Regions from separate parts of the Sphingomonas endolithica genome, predicted to be linked through region 1. Evidence: riboswitches for the same ligand, from Rfam matches in the RefSeq annotation. Region 1 holds a riboswitch; the other holds the start of a gene.

Region 1 (7,023 bases):
CATCGTCCCTGCCGCGCCGGCCAGCGCGAAGGCGGGCAGCAGCCAGATCTGCGCGGCATAGCCGAAATATAGCGCGATCACCGCGCCGAATGCCGCGCCGGCCGACACGCCGAACAGCCCCGGATCGGCCAGCGGGTTGCGCAGATAGCCCTGCATCACCGCGCCGGACAGGCCGAGCGCCGCCCCGACCAGCAGCCCCAGCACGGTGCGCGGCAGCCGCAGCTCGACGATGATGATCGAGCGCGGATCGGCGGCGGTCCATGCATCGAGCGGCACCCACACTTTGCCCGAGGCCACCGACAGGCACGCCGCCACCAGCACAGCCACCAGCAGCCCGGCATTCAACCGCGTCATGAACCGAATCCCCGTCGTACTTGCGTCAATCGCGCCATCGCCGCGATGATCGTCGGCCCGCCGCAATTCATCAGCCGCACCGGATAGGGCGCAAGCGTGATGCGCCGCGCGAGCCGCTCGACCGCGGGATGCGAGGTCAGCCGATCCTCGCCGACCTCCGCCGCGCTGATCGACAGCAACACGCGCGGCGGCTTGGCGATGAGATATTCGAGCGGCAGCACATCCCACTTCTTGAGCCCGTAGACCGCGCTCATGTTGCGGAAACCGGCGCGACGCAGCAGGTCATCGGACAGCGTGCCGGCGCCCGGCACCAGCCCGCCCGATTGCCAGATCAGCGCCGGCAGCGGCGTCGCGGGCGACGGTCGCGCCGCCGCCTCGATCCGCCCCGCCAGTGCGCGACCACGATCGGCATGTCCCGCCAGGGCGGCGATCTCGCGCACCTGCGTGGCGCTTTCCGTGACCGAATCCGGCACCGGATATTGCACCAGCGCGATATGCATGCGCTTCAGCGCGGCGATCGTCGCCGGTTCGACATGCGGGCCGGTGATGACGATATCGGGCCGCAGCGCGACGACTTCCTCGGCCGTGCCGGAGGTCGCGCGAAAGCGTCGCGCCTGCGCCAGCGGAATCGAGGTGCTGCGCGCATCCTGCGAATAATGGCTGATCCCGGCAATCTGCGCAGGGTCGGCGATCTGCATCAGCACCGCATCGACGCATGGGTTGGTCGAGACGATGCGCGGCGACCGGGGCGGGGCGGCGGAGACGAGGAGGGGGATGAGGGCCAGTGCCAGCCCTATCGTCGTCCACGGCCGCCTTACCTTATCGTCATTCCCGCGCAGGCGGGGATCCATAATGTGGGGGGCACATTGCGGGGCCGACATGTCAGCCAGTATGGACTCCCGCCTGCGCGGGAATGACGGGTAAGCACCCGGGGCACGCATCAAAACTCCACGCCCTTCTGCGCCTTGAACCCGGCATGGTATGGATGCTTCACCTCGGTGAAGTCGGTCACCAGATCGGCGATCTCCAGCAGTTCCGGCTTGGCGGTGCGCCCGGTGATGCAGATATGCTTGGTCAGCGGCCGATCCTTCAGGAACGCCACGATCTCGGCGATCGGCAGCGTATCGTCGCGCAGCACGATGTTGAGTTCGTCGAGGATGACGAAATCGATCTCTGGATCGAGGATCATTTCCTTCGATCGCTCCCACGCCGCGCGCGCCGCGGCGATATCCTGCGCGCGGTCCTGCGTGTCCCAGGTGAAGCCCTGGCCCATCACCTCGAACGTGGCGAGATCGGGATAGGCCTCGAAGAAGTTGCGCTCGCCCGTCTCCCACTTGCCCTTCACATATTGCAGGATCGCCACCTTCATGCCCCAGCCGATGCTGCGGATCGCCATGCCGAACGCGGAGGAGGATTTGCCCTTGCCGTTGCCGGTGTGGACGATCAGCAATCCGCGCTCCAGCGTGCGCCGCGCCTGCATCTTGGCGCGCGCCTCGGCCATGCGCTTCATCCGCGCATTGTGGCGCTCATAGTCTTCGCCAGCGTCTTTGGGGCCAACGTGTTTAGGCGTGTCGGTCATCGAACGAACTCCTCGAGGGCAGTGGCAAGCCGGACCAACGCCGCGGCGCCGCGCGGCAGGCCGATGCGCAGCCGATCGGGCTGGTCGGCGAAAGGACGCGTGAGGATAGCATGCCGCGCGAGATGGGTGAAAAGATCCGCCGCACGCTCGTGCGCGACCAGCCGAAACAGCGGCGCGCTGCCGACGATCGGCAGGCCGGCGTCGCTCAGCACCTGATCGAGCAATGCACCCGTCTCGCCGATCCGCGCCTGCTGCGTGCCGCGCCAGGCGGCATCGCGGTACGCGGCCGTGCCGATCGCCACCGCCGCGCTGGATACCGGCCAGTCGCCGAGCATCGCGCGCGTCCGCGCGGCGACCGACTCCCCGGCAATGACGAAGCCGAGGCGTAGGCCGGGCAGGCCGTAGAACTTGCCAAACGACCGCAGCACGATGAGCGTGTCGGACGCATGCGGTGCGACGCCGGGCGCAGGATCGGCATAGGCTTCGTCGACGACCACGGTCATCGTCTCGGCGAGCGCGCGCAGCATCGCCGGATCGCTTGTCCGCCCATCCGGATTGGCCGGGCTGGCGAGCACGAGCACGAGCAGGTCGTAGGCCGCCCCGTCACCCGCGGCGGAGGGCGCGTAAGCTTCTCCCGCATCGTCACCCCGGACTTGTTCCGGGGTCCACTGCCTCGCACGATCAGGTGCCTGCGAGTTTGCGGCACGGTGGACCCCGGACCAAGTCCGGGGTGACGGTGGGTGTGTTGGTAAGTCACCCTCACTCAACAAGGTAATTGAGGAAATGCCAACGGCATCCGGCCACGCCGCGCGATGCCCTGCATAGCCCGGCACGACCACCGCCGGCCGTTCCGCCCCAAGTACCAGCGCCAGCAACCGCAACGCCAGATCGGTGCCCGGTACCGCGACGACTTGCGCCGCATTGACCCCGAACGCCTGCCCGGCCGCACTCTCCAGCGCCGCGATCTCGTCCGGCTCGGGCAGCCGATCCCAACCGAGCGGCAGGACGCCGACCGGCCACGCCCAAGGGGCGATGCCGGTTGACAGGTCTATCCAGTCGCCTTCGCCAAACGCCGCACGCGCGTCGGCCACCCGGCCGCCATGCGTGCAGAATGTGGCGACGGCATTGCGCATCAATAGGTCAGCCGGATGCCACCGAACGCACCGCAGCCCGGCTGGCCGTAATTGTAGATCGTCTGGTACCCCGCATCGAAGACGTTCTCGACGCGGCCATAGATCTCGAAGTGATCGCCGATCGGGAACGCCGCACGCAGGTCGGTCAGCACATAGCCGTCGAGCCGCCGTGCGTTCGAGGCATTGTCGAAACTGTCGCCGACCGCGGTGATCGTCGCACCGGTCTTCAGCCCGAACGCCCACTGGTAATCGGCATTCACCGTCACGCTGTCCCCCGGACGCCGCGCCAGATCGCGCCCGTAATTGGCACTGCCGGTCGAACGGTCGGTGGCATCGAGATAGGTATAGCTCGCACTGACCGTCAGCGCCTCGACCGGCTTCAGCAGCAGCGCGACTTCCAGTCCCTGTGCGCGGGTGCGGGCGATGTTGTCGTACGTGCCGTTCGGGCGATCGACGCAGATGCCGATCGCCGTGGCGCACGATACGAACGTGACCAAGTCGCGTGTGTTGCGGTGGAACCAGGTCGCGCTTGCCTCGATCGCGCCATCCAGAGCCTTCTGCGTTACCCCCGCGTCCCAGCCGTGCGAACGCTCCGGGGTAAGTGCCTTGTTGCCGTATTCGCTCTGCAACTGGTACAGGGTGGGCGCCTTGAAGCCTTCGGAATAGCTCGCCCGGAACTGGGTCGCGCCATCATTGGGCGAATAGACACCGCTGCCCGAAAAGGTCGTCTCGCCGCCGAACACATTGTGGTCGTCATGCCGTACGCCCGCCGTCGCGGTAAGGCCGGCGATCGGCGTCACCGCCAGCTGTCCATACACGCTGAACAACCGCGCACGACCCTTGGTCACCGGGCCGCCATAACTAGAGGTTGAGAAGCGCGAGATTTCGCGTTCAGCCCCGAACGTCGCGAACACCGCATCGCTCAGGTCGACCACGCCCTGATATTCCAGCCGGTCGTTGCGGCCGATGCCGCGGAACGTCTCGGTCGGATCGCCATCGGGATCGGTGTTGCGGCGATCGCTGTCGGTATGCGCGAAACCGATCCGGTTGCGGAACTTGCCGTCGAACAGAGCCGCATTCAGCCCGGCATAGCCGATCCACTGCTCGCTTTCGCCATATTCGCGCGTATCCTGCAACGGAAAGCCCCCGTCGATCTCGGTGCGGCCATTGGTATAGAAGCCGCGCAGATCGATCGAGACGTTCTCGGCCAGCGCGATCCCCAGGCTGCCGTTCGCGCTATAATTGCGGAACCCGTCTTTCTCCTTGCCCCCGGCAAAGGTCGAGATGCCATCGGTGGTGTAATAGCCGCCGCCGACGCTGGCCGAGACCGGCCCGAATTTGCCCGAGACGTTGGCAAAGCCCTGGCCCGTGCCGAACGAACCGCCTTCCGCACGCGCATTGACCGCGAGCTGCTCGGTCGGCTGGCGCGTGATCAGGTTGACCACGCCGCCGATCGCCTGGCTGCCCCACAGCACCGATTGCGCACCGCGCAGCACCTCGATGCGCGCGATGTTGCCGATCAACAGGCTGCCGAAATTGAACCCGCTACCCGGCGACGAGGGATCGTTCAATTTGATGCCGTCGATCAAGGCGACCGTCTGATCGCTCTCCGCGCCGCGAATGTTGACCGAGGTCGACGTCCCCACACCGCCATTGCGCGTCACGGTGACGCCAGGCGTCTGGCGCAGCAGGTCCGAGACGGTCACCGACTGGCGCTCGGTGATGGTCTGCGTGTCGAGCACGGTGACCGCCTGGCCGACGGTGGATGCTGGCCGTGCATCGCGATTGGCGGTGACGATGACGTCGCTGCCGGCATCGGCGGCCTGTGTCAGGCCGCCAGTCGATTGCGCGGTTTGCGCGAATACTGGTGTCGCGGCCGCGATGCACGGCAGCAGGATCAGGGCAGAATATTTGGTCACGTGGTTTCCCCTTGGCAATGAGCGGGGACGCACGTGATGCTTCGCCAAGGAAGACAGCTTCCCATCGCGCACGACCCCAACGACGTCGTCACGCGAGGAAAAACCTCGATCGCCCGGAACACCCCGTCCGCACGAAGGACAACCACGACAGGCAGGTCTCCTGGCTCCCGGTTCATCGCCTTGCCCGGCCTTCCCGGATCCCAAGGATCCAGTGGCACACGAGGAGCAAGGCTCACCGGTCACAGTTGCGGGGACAGCCCCGGATGACGAACAGATGCTCGCTTCCGGGTTCCCTTTTCATTCCATCTCTGGAAACCTGTCGCGCTTGCGCCCCTACGGTCGAGCGGAGAGTAAGGCAAGATGGCATCGATGAAGACGTTGTTCCTGGGTGGCGCCCGATCGGGCAAGAGCCGGCTGGCGCTGGCCACGGCAGAGCGACATGACGGGCCGCTACACTATCTCGCCACCGCCGAGGCATGGGACGACGAGATGACCGATCGTATCGCCCGGCATCGTGCCGAACGCGACGATCGCTGGCGCACGGTGGAATGCCCGCTCGAGCTGCCGGAGGCGATCGGCGCGATCGATGCGGGCGTGATCCTGGTCGATTGCCTGACCTTGTGGTTGTCGAACCTGATGCTCGGCGATCACGCTATCGCCCAGCGCTCGCATGCGCTGTGCGCCGCGATCGACGCAACGCCCCTCCCGCTGATCATCGTCACCAACGAGGTCGGCATGGGCATCGTCCCCGATCACCCGCTCGGCCGCGCCTTCCGCGATGCAGCGGGGCGGCTCAACCAGGACGTGGCGGCGAGGATGGCAGACAGATACTTCGTTGCCGCGGGGCTGGTCCTGCCGCTGCAGGCCTATGTAGCGCAACGGTGATCCGGTTGCCACTTTCTGCCGGGCGTCCGCATCCTCGCCCGTGGTAGGATTAAATTGATATTCTGCTCGGGAAGCTGTGCTAGCCAGGTCCAGGATGGTGCCGTGGACGCGAGCGGCCACAAGCGGAGGGATGACGGGGATGACGCGGCGTGGGTTGAACGTGGCATGGTGCGGCTTGGCGCTGGCCTTGACCGGCATCATCGGTGCACCCGCACATGCCGACACCCCGGCAATGCACGGTCGTGCGGCGCCAGCCGCAATCGTCCAGCGCGGGCAGGTGCGTTTCACCATCCTCACGGCACAATTGATCCGCATGGAATGGTCCCCCGACAGCCGCTTCGTGGACGATCCCTCACAAATCTTTATCGATCGCGATCAGCCGGTGCCGCACTTCACGGTGACCACGAGCGGCGGCAAGCTGCGGATCGAGACCGCCTCGCTGCAGCTCAGCTATGTGCTGGGCAGCGGTAAGTTCGACGCGCGGAACTTGCAGATCCGATCGAGGAAGCTCGCGCCGGCCTTCGACTGGCATCCGGGCGATCCAGAAACCGGCAATCTGCACGGCACCGCTCGGACGATGGATCGTTATTCGGGCGACATCAACATCGACAGCGGCAAGCGGTTAGATCTCGGCCAGGGTCTGTTGTCGCGTGATGGGTGGCACGTCGTCGACGACTCGACATCGTTTCTGTTCGACGCCGACCTGCGCTGGCAATGGGCCAAGCCGCGCGGCTGTGCGGACTGCCAGGACCTGTATTTCTTCGGCTACGGACATCGGTATCAGCGAGCGCTGGGCGATTATGCCGCCGTGGCCGGACGTCAGCCGATGCCGCCGCGCTTTGCCTTCGGCTATTGGTGGTCGCGTTACTGGAATTATTCGGACCGCGAGATGCGCGATCTGGTCGGCGATTTCGAGCGCTACCAGATCCCGCTCGACGTGATGGTCATCGACATGGATTGGCACCGCACCGACGATCTGAGCTGGGACGCCAAATACGTCAAACGCGACGAGGTCGGGGAATCGGTCGGCTGGACCGGCTATACCTGGAACCGCAGCCTGTTCCCGGAACCGGACCGGTTCCTCGGCTGGCTGCACGACCACAAGCTCAAGACCACGCTCAACCTGCATCCGGCCTCGGGCATTCCCGCGCGA
Region 2 (7,023 bases), 1.2 Mb from region 1:
GACACGCACTCTCCCTTTGCGGCCTAGCCGCTTCGGCAACCGGTGGGGAGGCAGACGGATCGTTCGACGCGGCGATCCGTTGATGCGGTCCGACCTTATTCCGCGGCGCCGTTCGCCCAAGAGGAACGATCATGAGCGAACCAGAAGCACGCATCTACGGCATGGCCGACGAGGAAAACCACCAGACGCCGGCGCCCGGCGGCGTCCGCGGTGAGGGCGCACCGATCGTCGATGACCCTGAGTTGCGGCACGACGTCACCGCCGGCGACCGCAAGGTGACCGTGCAGGAAAGCTCGGGCGTTGCGTTCGTCGAGGCAAGCGGTGCGCCGGGTCCGGTCAAAAGCCAGGACAAGCCGGTTGAAGACGAGCCGGACGCGGACGCGGACGTTGTAGGCTGCACGACCAGCCCGTTGTGCGGCCCTACAGGCCTTGCGTGGCCGGCCTGAGTTCCTGATCCTTTGTTAAGCTCTCCGATCTAGCCAGAGGCGCGATATTGGAGAGGGCTGGCGATGGACCGGGTGATTGATCTTGCGCTGAAGATTTCGCTGCTGCTGGCCAGCCTCGGATCATTGCTCTCGCTGACCAAGATGGTGATCGAGCAGTTCATGCCGATCCGCTATTATTGGTGGGGCGCGGTGGCGTTCTTCGGTGCGACGATCGTGCTGACGGCGGCGATCCGCCTGCGCGACGACCGCGCCGCCCATCGGGGTTGAAGCTGTCGTCGCAACGGCTTTTTCAGTTGATGCCGAAATGTGTGGTTGGCTTCAAAGGCCAATCCTCTGCCTACTGAACATGGAGCACTGTTCTAGCTGTTCGATGGCAACCGCGCCTGGCTCGTAACATGCGGGCGATCGATCGCCTTGGGGCGGCCTTCAGGATCGACCGATACCATCACGAACTCGGCCGATGCCGCTTGTTGACGAACGCCGGTCAGCAGTTCTTCCGACCAGAGTGCCACCCTGACCCGCATCGAGCTTCTACCGGTCATCACCACGTCAGCGATGATCTCCGTCATGTCACCTTCGCGGACGGGAGCGCGAAAGTCGATGCGGTCGGATGCCGCCATCACCATCACGGCGCGCGCGGCCCTCGTCGCGGCGATGAAGGCGCCCTTGCCGAGCATGCGGAGGGCATCGCCCCCGAACAGCGTGCCGTAATGGTTGGTCTGCGGTGGGAAGACCATGTCCATCATGTGCAGCGACGTATCGGCGGTCGTGTCCGTCGCCGTCGGCATGGCGGGCAGCGGGAGCCTCGTCGTCTCGCCCTTGACCGCGACCAGCGTGAAGACGCCGCGCGTGCACAGGCGGCGCTCGCCGCTGAGCAACGCCTCGGCGACCAGATCGACCTCGACGTCGCACGAACTGGTGCCGATGCGGACGATCCGTCCGGTCGCCTCGATCAGCTCGCCCTTGAGCGCCGGCGCGGCGAAGTCGATCCGTTCGCACGATGCGGTGACGAAGGGCGCGCGGCCGTGGCGCGAGGCAGCGAGAAAGGCCACCTTGTCCATGTGCGCCAGCGCCACGCCGCCGAACAGCGTGCCATGATGGTTGGTGTCGCCGGGAAAGATCATGTCGACCAACCGGACGATCCCCGTCGCCGCGCCCTTCGTCGCCATCGGTTCAGGCCCTCCCGGCCAGGTCGGCGCGGAGCGTCCTGGCGGCGGCGACCATCGCCGCGATCGCGGGCTTCACCTCGTCCCACTTGCGCGTCTTCAGCCCGCAGTCGGGGTTCACCCAGAGCTGTTCGGGCCGAAGATGCACCTGCGCGAGCCGCATCAGTGCGACCATCTCGTCTTGCAACGGCACACGTGGGGCATGGATATCGTACACGCCGGGTCCGATCGCGTTTGGGTAGTGATAGCGTGCGAACCCCTCGAGCAGTTCCATCTGCGATCGCGCCGTCTCGATCGAGATCACGTCGGTGTCCATCGCACCGATATCGGGGAGGATGTCGTTGAACTCCGAATAGCACATGTGCGTATGGATCTGCGTGGCGTCGTCCACACCGGCGGCCGACAGGCGGAAGCAATCGACCGCCCAATCGAGATAATGCTGCCAGTCGCGCTTACGCAGCGGCAGCCCTTCGCGCAGCGCCGCCTCGTCGATCTGGATCGCGCGTGCGCCGGCGGCTTCCAGATCGGCCACCTCGTCGCGGATCGCGAGCGCGATCTGCCGACACGATATCTCGCGCGGCTGATCGTCACGGACGAACGACCAGTTGAGGATCGTCACCGGCCCGGTCAGCATCCCCTTGACCGGCTTGCGCGTCAGGCTCTGCGCATAGCGCCACCAATCGACGGTCATCGCGGCCGGCCGCGAGACGTCACCCAACAGGATCGGCGGCCGGACGCAGCGCGAGCCGTAGGATTGTACCCAGCCGCCGGCGGTGAAGGCGAAGCCCGACAATCGTTCGCCGAAATACTGTACCATGTCGTTGCGCTCGAACTCGCCGTGGACCAGCATGTCGAGCCCGACGTCCTCCTGCCAGCGGATCGCACGCTCGGTCTCGCCGCGCAGGAACTGCTGATAGGCAGCGTCACCGAGATTGCCGCGATCATGCTCGGCGCGCACATGACGAACCGCGCTGGTCTGCGGGAAGGATCCGATCGTGGTGGTCGGGAATGCCGGCAGGTCGAGCATGTCGGCTTGTGCCGCCTGGCGCACGGCATACGGCGAGCGCCGGTCGCGCATCGCCGGCGACGCCGCTGCAAGGCGTGCGGCAACTGTCGCATCGTGGATGTGCGGGGACGTCCTGCGATTGGCGACGGCCCGGGCCGAGGCGGCCAGTTCTGCGGCGACGGTCTTGCGGCCGTCGTTCAATGCCCGCTTGAGGATCGATAGTTCCTCGATCTTCTGAACGGCGAAGGCGAGCCATTGCGTCACCTCCGGCTCGAGCTTCTTTTTCGAGCGCCAGATCGACCGGCGTGTGCAGCAGCGAGCAGGATGGCGCGAGGATCACGTCGCGCGCGGCGGCGATCGGCGCCAGGTGATCGAGCAGCGCCTCCAGATCGGCACGCCAGACGTTGCGGCCATCGACGATTCCGAGCGACAGCACCAACGTCTTCGGTGCGGCCTTCAGCACGGCGTCGATCTGATCGGGGGCGCGGACCAGATCGATGTGCAGCCCGTGGACGGGAAGCGCCACGGCGAACTCCGGATTATCCTCCAGGCCGCCGAAATAGGTGGTCAGCATCAGCTTCACGCCCGAGCCTGACAGCGTGTCATACGCGCGGGCCAGCGCATCACGCTGCCGATCGGCGAGGTCGAGGACCAGCACGGGCTCGTCGATCTGCACCCATTCGGCACCGGCCGCGGCCAGACGGCCGAGGATCACGGCGTACAGGCTCAGCACCTCGTCCAGGAAGTCGAACGGATCGACATCGCACCCCTTGGCCAGGCTCAGCCAGGTGACAGGCCCGAGCAGCACCGGGCGCGTCTCGAACCCTTGCGCCTTCGCCTCGCGATAGTCGTCGACGATCTTGGCGCCGTTCAGGGCCAGCTTCTGCCCGGCGGCGAGTTCGGGCACCATATAATGGTAGTTGGTGTCGAACCATTTGGTCATCTCGCACGCCGTCAGGCTGGCATGCGCATGGCCGCAACCGTCATCCTGCGCGGTGGTGCCGCGCGCCATCGCGAAATAGGTCGCGAGGTCGGTCTGGTCATCGGCCGCGCCGTATCGCGCGGGGATCGCGCCGAGCATCACGCTGGTGTCGAGCACATGATCGTAGAGCGAGAAATCGTTGGACGGCAGCCAGTCGGCGCCGAGCGCGCGCTGCCGCGCCCAGGCGGCGGTGCGAAGGCCGGATGCGGCCTCCAGCAATTCAGTCTCGGACGACGTGCCGGACCAATATCGTTCGAGTGCCGATTTCAGTTCGCGGCGCGGGCCGATGCGTGGAAAGCCAAGGGTGGCAACGGTGACGGTCATGGTCTTCATACCCCGATGAAAGGCGGAGAAGACGGATGGTCACAGGCAGGGCGCACGCCCGGAACATGGCTCGCGCGCGTGGCTGCAAGCGGCCAGCCCGGGATCCCCGCCGGTGGACGTTATCGCGTCGAAGGCAGGTCTCCTGGCTCACGGGTCATAACGACGGTCTGGCCTTCCCAGCGGTTCGCACCGCCAGTGACACTCGATGACCGCCGCTCGCCGCTTACAGTTGCGGGGGCAGCGCCGGCCTTGGACCTGTGTTCCTGAAAGGAGGTCCGCACCGGCTTCCCGTCTTAGCTCCGGCGCGCCTGCGCGGCCGGAGAACCTTGACGCCCGCTATGTCCCATCTTCCGCAATGAGGGTCAATCCACATATAAAGAAATCTTTATATGTGGCCTCGCCAGCAGCTGAGACGTGTCAGACGCCGATGAGCGACCGTTTTCACATGCTCACGTCACCTATGCACACGGCCCGCCGGGCCCTCAATAATCTACCGTCTGCGGCGCGCCCTTGATCTCGTCGTTGGTCAGCAGCACGCGCTTGGGGTGGGGCACTGCCTCCAGAGTCGTATCCCGATCGATCTCCATCAGCGGTTTGATGCGGCCGTCGCGAATGTCGTAGACCCAGCCGTGCAGCCAGAGATCCTGCTTCTTGGCGAACGCCGCCTGCACGGTATCGGTGCGCGCGAGATTGACGAGCTGATCGCGCACGTTGAACTCGACGAAGCGGTTGAGCTTGGCCTCGGGCGTCGTCTGGTTGCCCAATTCCTCCCAATGATCGCCGGCCACGTCGCGCGCGGTCTGCAGCCAGTCGTCGACCGGCCCGGTCGTGCCGCCATCGAGCGCCGCCTTGACCCCGCCGCAGCCATAATGGCCGCAGACGATCAGATGCTTCACGCCGAGCACGGTGACGGCATATTGCACCACCGACATCAGGTTGAGATCGTCGTCATTGACCAGGTTGGCGATGTTGCGATGGATGAACATGCCGCCGGGCGGCGTCATCGTCATCTGTTCCGGGCTGACGCGGCTGTCGGAACAGCCGATCCACAGGAATTCGGGCTTCTGGCCGTGCGTCTGGCGTTCGAAGAAGTCGGCTTTCTCTTCCGTCAGCTCGAGCGCCCAGGCGCGGTTGGCGAGCAGGAGTTGCTTGTAGTTTTTCATGCGAAACGGATTCCTGAAGTCGGTGCGTTGATCAGCGGCGCGCTGCGCTCGGCGATGTCGCCGCGTACCGTGACCTTGATGCCGCGATAGTCGGCGCCCTTGATGAACGCGTTGATGACGTCGACATTGTCGAGATCGACATAGTTGGTGGAGGACAGATCGATCAGCAGATTGGCATTGTCGGGAACCTTGTTCAGCTCCTTCTGAAGCTCGTATTTGTGGATGAAATACAGGTTGCGGCGCGCGCGGATCAGGCAATTCTCGTCATCGCAGACGAAGGTGATGGCCGAGCGGAAATTGCGCGCGATGACGAAGACGAAGCCGACGACCAGCCCGATGACGATGCCGATCAACAGATCGGTGAACAGGATCGCGACGATCGTCACCACGAACGGCACGAATTGCGACCAGCCCTGCTTGAAGCGCTCGGTAAACAGCTTCGGCTTGGTCAGCTTGTAGCCAGTGGCGATCAGCACGGCGGCGAGCGCGGCAAGCGGGATCAGGTTGAGCAGGAACGGGATCAACGCGACGCTGAGCAACAGCCATATGCCGTGCAGGATCGTCGAGCTCTTGCTCTGCGCGCCGGCATCGACATTGGCCGAGGAGCGCACGATCACCGAAGTGATCGGCAGGCCGCCGATCAGGCCGGAGACGATGTTGCCGCCGCCCTGCGCCATCATTTCCCAATTCTTGGGCGTGGTGCGGCGCTGCGGATCGAGCTCGTCGACTGCCTTGACGCTGAGCAAAGATTCGAGGCTGGCCACGATCGCCAGCGTCAGCGCGACGGTCCACACCGCGCCGTTGCCGATCTGCGAGAAATCGGGCGTGGCGAAGAACGAGGTGAACTCGCCGAAGCTCTTGGCCACCGGTACCTGCACCAGGTGTGTCGCCTGCAACTGCCAGTTGGGCTTGATCAGCCCGAGCAGCGCATTGCCGCCGACGCCGATCAGCACCACGACCAGCGGGCCCGGCACGAAACGCAGCGGGCCATCCTTGGGCCGGGCCTTGTCCCACCAGAACAGGAAGGCGAGGCTGGCCAAGGCGATCAGGATCGCGCCGGCCGAGAGATGCTGCCGCACGGCGGTGATGATCGAGGAGAAGGTGTTGCTGCCGTCCGCCTGCAGGAATTCGAAGCTGCCTTCGAAATCCCCGTCGTAGCCGAGCGCATGCGGCACCTGCTTGAGGATCAGGATCACGCCGATCGCCGCCAGCATGCCAGTGATGACCGATGAGGGGACGAATTCGGCGGCGATGCCCGAGCGCGTTGCGGCAAGCGCGACCTGGATGATGCCGCCCAGCATCACCGCCAGCAGGAACGCCTCGAACGAGGGCAGCCGCTCGATCGCGGCGAACACGATCACCGTCAGACCGGCGGCGGGGCCGCTGACCGACAAAGGCGATTTCGACAAGGCGCCAACGACGATGCCACCGACGATGCCGGCGATCACGCCCGAGAAGAGCGGCGCTCCGGAGGCAAGAGCAACGCCCAGACACAATGGCAGGGCAACCAGAAACACGACGATCGATGCGGGGAAGTCGACGCGCAGGGTCTTCAATAAGGGTAACGGCAAGACGGACCTCATGTCAGCGGCGGCCAAATTGGCGGCGAACCAGTCCGTTCTAGACGTAAGCCCGATCAACCTGTTCCCTTTATTGCAGCGCAGCAATCAAACGTTACACGCCTGTCATCTCGGCGCAGCACAATGCTTGGCCAGATCGAGTGCACCGACGCTGCGGTGGAGCGGGGCGGGGCGATCGGTATGCTTCGTTCCCGCAAGCCGCAGCACGCGGGCCGCCGCGCCGCTCCACCCCAGCCGCCCGCACCGTGACGTTCAGGCGGCCGGCGCTTTGCTCGGCAGCGCGTCGTTCAGCCTTGCGCGGTCGGACGGATCACGATGCTGCCGACATCCACTTCGGGCGGCTGCTCGATCGCATA

The links. A riboswitch is a leader RNA that binds a small molecule or an ion and turns the genes downstream of it on or off. The one in region 1 is predicted to bind cobalamin.
Region 2: linked by a shared signal. The riboswitch ahead of NV382_RS06010 (5-methyltetrahydropteroyltriglutamate--homocysteine S-methyltransferase) and the one ahead of NV382_RS11480 (TonB-dependent receptor plug domain-containing protein) in region 1 are both predicted to bind cobalamin.

What each region holds. Positions count from the first base shown of each region.
Region 1 is NZ_CP103057.1:2,437,798-2,444,820, reverse strand. Features, by position in the region: gene NV382_RS11500 (FecCD family ABC transporter permease) at 1-354, opposite strand, end outside; gene NV382_RS11495 (ABC transporter substrate-binding protein) at 351-1,205, opposite strand; gene cobO (cob(I)yrinic acid a,c-diamide adenosyltransferase) at 1,295-1,933, opposite strand; gene NV382_RS11485 (aminotransferase class I/II-fold pyridoxal phosphate-dependent enzyme) at 1,930-3,066, opposite strand; gene NV382_RS11480 (TonB-dependent receptor plug domain-containing protein) at 3,066-4,985, opposite strand; cobalamin riboswitch at 5,119-5,320, opposite strand; gene cobU (bifunctional adenosylcobinamide kinase/adenosylcobinamide-phosphate guanylyltransferase) at 5,355-5,870, shown strand; gene NV382_RS11470 (glycoside hydrolase family 31 protein) at 6,001-7,023, shown strand, end outside.
Region 2 is NZ_CP103057.1:1,268,194-1,275,216, reverse strand. Features, by position in the region: gene NV382_RS06035 (hypothetical protein) at 1-27, shown strand, start outside; gene NV382_RS06030 (hypothetical protein) at 132-446, shown strand; gene NV382_RS06025 (hypothetical protein) at 510-713, shown strand; gene NV382_RS06020 (acyl-CoA thioesterase) at 806-1,615, opposite strand; gene metE (5-methyltetrahydropteroyltriglutamate--homocysteine S-methyltransferase) at 1,620-2,882, opposite strand; partial or broken gene NV382_RS06010 (5-methyltetrahydropteroyltriglutamate--homocysteine S-methyltransferase) at 3,028-3,924, opposite strand; cobalamin riboswitch at 4,040-4,267, opposite strand; gene NV382_RS06005 (carbonic anhydrase) at 4,407-5,087, opposite strand; gene NV382_RS06000 (SulP family inorganic anion transporter) at 5,084-6,658, opposite strand; gene NV382_RS05995 (SDR family oxidoreductase) at 6,955-7,023, opposite strand, start outside.